2 regions of the Robertmurraya sp. DFI.2.37 genome follow, and region 1 is predicted to be linked to the other one. Evidence: riboswitches for the same ligand, from Rfam matches in the RefSeq annotation. Region 1 holds a riboswitch; the other holds the start of a gene.
The links. A riboswitch is a leader RNA that binds a small molecule or an ion and turns the genes downstream of it on or off. The one in region 1 is predicted to bind glycine.
Positions count from the first base shown of each region.

Region 2: linked by a shared signal. The riboswitch ahead of gcvT (glycine cleavage system aminomethyltransferase GcvT) and the one ahead of PZE06_RS07680 (ACT domain-containing protein) in region 1 are both predicted to bind glycine.

Region 1 covers NZ_JARGEJ010000010.1:39,746-41,952, forward strand. Annotated here, with positions in the region: gene PZE06_RS07675 (PFL family protein) at 1-1,197, opposite strand, end outside; gene PZE06_RS07680 (ACT domain-containing protein) at 1,213-1,488, opposite strand; glycine riboswitch at 1,562-1,634, opposite strand; gene PZE06_RS07685 (TetR/AcrR family transcriptional regulator) at 1,753-2,207, opposite strand, start outside.
Region 2 covers NZ_JARGEJ010000006.1:116,205-118,411, forward strand. Annotated here, with positions in the region: gene gcvT (glycine cleavage system aminomethyltransferase GcvT) at 1-1,044, opposite strand, end outside; glycine riboswitch at 1,450-1,538, opposite strand; gene PZE06_RS05315 (DEAD/DEAH box helicase) at 2,024-2,207, shown strand, end outside.

The DNA.
Region 1 (2,207 bases):
CGTGGTCTTTTTATTTATCATTCCGATTGCCGCCTCATCTGCAATAATCCCTGCCAATGTAGCCGGAGTAGCATCTCCCGTTAACGCAATCATATCGAGGCCCACAGAGCAGACACAAGTCATTGCTTCGAGCTTTGATAACGATAAGGCCTCATCTAGAATCCCGCGAATCATTCCGTTATCCTCACTAACGGGGATAAATGCGCCACTTAAGCCGCCAACATAGGAACTGGCCATCGCTCCCCCTTTTTTAACGGCGTCGTTCATTAATGCAAGGGCTGCGATCGTTCCGTGGGTACCAACTCGTTCTAAGCCAATCTCCTCCAAAATTTCCGCAACACTATCATTCATCGCATTGGTTGGGGCGAGGGAGAGATCCATAATTCCAAATGGAACGCCAAGCCTTTCGGCAACGACACGACCAATAAGTTCCCCTGCACGAGTTATTTTGAAGGCCGTTTTCTTAATGATATCACTTACTTCACCAAGGTCTGCATGAGGGTATCGTTTCAACGCACTTAATACAACACCTGGACCACTCACTCCCACATTCAAGACAACTTCGCCTTCCCCTGCACCATGAAAGGCGCCAGCCATAAAAGGATTGTCCTCAACAGGGTTACAAAACACAACGAGCTTTGCACAGGCAAGACCATTTTGCTCCTTGCTTTTTTCCGCTGCCTCTTTAATAATTTCTCCCATTTTACGAACAGCGTCCATATTGATGCCAGCGCGTGTCGTACCCACAGAAACGGAGGCGCATACTCTTTCAGTAACACTTAAGGCTTCTGGCAGGGCATCAAGCAATGTTTGTTCACCAACGGAAATGCCTTTATGAATGAGAGCTGAATACCCTCCAATAAAGTCAACACCAAGGGCAATTGCTGCTTTATCTAACGTTTTTGCAAGCTCAACAGCTTGTTCAACGGAAGCATGTCCAAGAATTTCAGCAATTGGCGTAATCGAAATCCGTTTATTGATAATCGGAATACCGAATTCTCGCTCTACCTTTTCTGCCGTGGCTTTTAAATCCTTTGCATAGTAGGTAATTTTCTCATAGACCTTTTTATTCATTTGCTCAAAATCAGAATCTGCGCAATCTCGTAAGCTGATGCCCATCGTTACTGTGCGGATATCAAGGTTTTCCATTTGCACCATTCTGATTGTTTCCATCATTTCATTAACAGCAAAGTTCATGTTCGTTCTCCTCTCTTACACTCGGTGCATGGCCTGAAAAATGTCCTCGAGTTGGACATTGATCGTTAATCCAAGAGCTTCTCCTAAATCGGCAAGCTTTTGTTGTAAAGCTTCCAAATCCTCATATTTTGTCACATCAATGATCATCATCATGGTGAAAAAGTCTTGTAAAATAGTTTGACTAATATCGAGAATATTAATTTTTTCTTCAGCTAGGATCGTCGTAACTTTTGCGATTATTCCTACCTGATCCTTTCCGATTACACTAACTATGGCTCTTTTTTGTTCCAATTAAATCACCTCAAAAAATAGTATTAAAAAAGGAGACTGGTTTCCCAATCTCCATAAGACGTAGAATAACAAATGTTACTCTTCTGTCCTTTTGCCTGAGATTGTGAATCCTTCGGCGCCGCAAGGGTCTCTCCAGAAGCTGCTCCTGTTATAGTGTTACCCATAACATTCATCGCTAAAGTGAATCATTTTGAAAAAACGATTCAATATGAAATTATTTTTAAAATATAACAATGTCTCGACAAGAAATCAATGAAAAAATTTTTATTTCTCATTTTTTACATATTCATTAATGAACTTTTCTAGCTTTTGCATACCCGCTGTCCTTTTTAATTGCGGTTCCTTTTTTAGCGTATCAAGGACACTATCAATTAAATAAAGGCGTGGCTCTTGTCTATTGATTAATTCTTCATAAATGAAGTCCAATAACTCGACCTGTTTCTTTGAACCAATATTTTGAGTAAATGGCTTTTTTAAGTTAAGAATAATGCGATGCAGTGCTTGTTGAAAAGCTTGGTTATTCTTTTTTCCGTTCGGGCTCCACGCATCTAGTAGTTCTGGTTCAAGGAGCTGTTCGCCAGATTGGGAGACCTCTTCAATAATTTTAGCAATTCTGTTGACGCTGTAGCGGACAACAAGATGGATCGCATGTGGAGACTTTACCGCAATCGAATAGTTTTTCAGCATATGGCTTAAAATGCCCATAAACATGCTGGCAC
Region 2 (2,207 bases), on a different contig from region 1:
GCGAATTTCAACAGCCACTTCTGTATCAAGCGCACTAAATTTACTTTCAATAAGTGCTAAGCCAATATTTTTCTTTAATGTAGGAGATTGAGTACCAGTAGTCACATCGCCAATTTTTTGTTCATCCATATAAACTGGATAGCCATGGCGTGGAATTCCTCTTTCGATCATCTCAATACCAACTAATGTACGAGGAACTCCAGACTTCTTTTGCTTCTTTAACGCTTCTTTTCCAACGAAGTCAGCTTCTTTATTAAGCTTTACGGCAAATCCAATCCCAGCTTCTAACGGGGAAATTTGCGGTGAAAGCTCTTGACCATAAAGAGCTAAAGTCGCCTCGAAACGCAACGTATCTCTTGCCCCTAAGCCACATGGCAAAACTCCGTCATCCTGTCCGGCTGTTAAAATTTCATTCCAAATCAGAACGGCATCTTCACTTGCACAATAGATTTCAAAACCATCCTCACCAGTGTAGCCAGTTCTAGAGACAAGAGTTTTCTTTCCAGCTATCTCGACATCAAGCTGGAATTTAAAGAAACCAATCTTACTTAGGTCTTCCTTTGCCAGCTTTTGCAATACCTTCTCGGCTAATGGTCCCTGTAATGCTAACTGAGCCATGCTTTCAGAGACATTTTTGAGCGTAACCCCTTCATCGACATGCTTCTCTAGCCAATCATAATCTTTCGTGATATTTGCTGCATTTACCACGAGTAGATAATCATCTTCCCCTAGTTTGTAAACGAGTAAATCATCCACTGTGCCACCATTTTCATAGCACATAGCGGTATATTGAGCACCACCAGCACTCAACTTTGAAATATCATTTGTCATCATTTTTTGCAGATAAGAAAGACTGTTTGGACCTTTAACTTCAATTTCTCCCATATGTGAGACATCAAATAATCCTGCCTTAGTTCGAACAGCTTCATGTTCTTCTTTAATGCTGGAAAACTGTACAGGAAGGTCCCATCCGCCAAAATCAATTGTTTTTCCCCCATATTGTTTGTAAACCTCAAATAAAGGAGTACGCTTTAGCTCAGACATTACATGATCCCCTTTCTTATTTTTACTTGGTATTTATCAAAACCCGCCTAAAAAAGCGAAATTTCATCGAAAAGCAGAAGCGCCTTGCTCATTTTGCCGTACAAACTGGAAGAGCCTCGACTGAGATAAAGGAAACTTGAATCGTGAAGCGATTCATAGTTGACTTATCATAGGGAAAAGACTTGAAGCTTGCTAGGCGATCGGCGCTGGAGCTAGACCATTGTCAAAATCAAACGTTATATCTCTGTCCAAGAAAAAAAGGACAGAGCTCCCCCTTTTCATAAAAGTAAGGTCTCTGTCCTGGCACCTGAAAGTTTACTTACTTAAGTCTTCATGCTGTATGAACACCCCGTAAGCTTTCCCCTTTGGTGGCTTCATTTCCTGTCGAAGCACTCTCCAGAGTTGCGTCAAACAAGTGTACTTTTGCCTGAGAGATTCACAAATTCATGCTTGCTCCTTCGGCGCTACAACGTAGTCTCTCCCCTTGTTCTCATCCGCGTTTATAAAATTTTCCCAGTTGGTCATACTATAAAGTACGAATTAATACGAAAAAAATCGAGATAATTACAAATGAGGTTTCAAATAAAAAACGAACAATTCATCAATTTACACATGTGTTTATTCATAATAAAACGATTGTTTTTTTATAAAATTACATATTCGTTCGTCTATAGTCAACATGTGACAAAATTTCTAACTTTCAAATACATCCTACCATGTACATTATATCAGGGCAATATCTTTTTCTGAAAAGCTACGATATTATTGGGCAAATGATATAAGGCTCATTACGTATGAAACATAGGTTTCATATGCCTTTCAGTTATGCTAAATTCCATAAGAAAGCAGGTTTTTCCATGGAATCAAAGAGAAAATGGATTGAAAAGTCCTCACTGACATATGACAAAGCTTTCGAAAATATGAATTCATAATCATTTCATTTATTCGTACAAAACACGAATTAAAAGGAGCAAATACTATGACGGTAGAAATACAATTCGATACATCATGGGCAGATGGTTTCTTTCAAAAAATTAAAGATGACGGTCCTTGGGGAAATTGGGACTTATACAAACTGGCAATCGAAGTGGAAAAACACACGGTCATTGATGATTTTGAGGGCTTACAAGCACCAAAACATCTCCCTCAGCTAACACCACTAC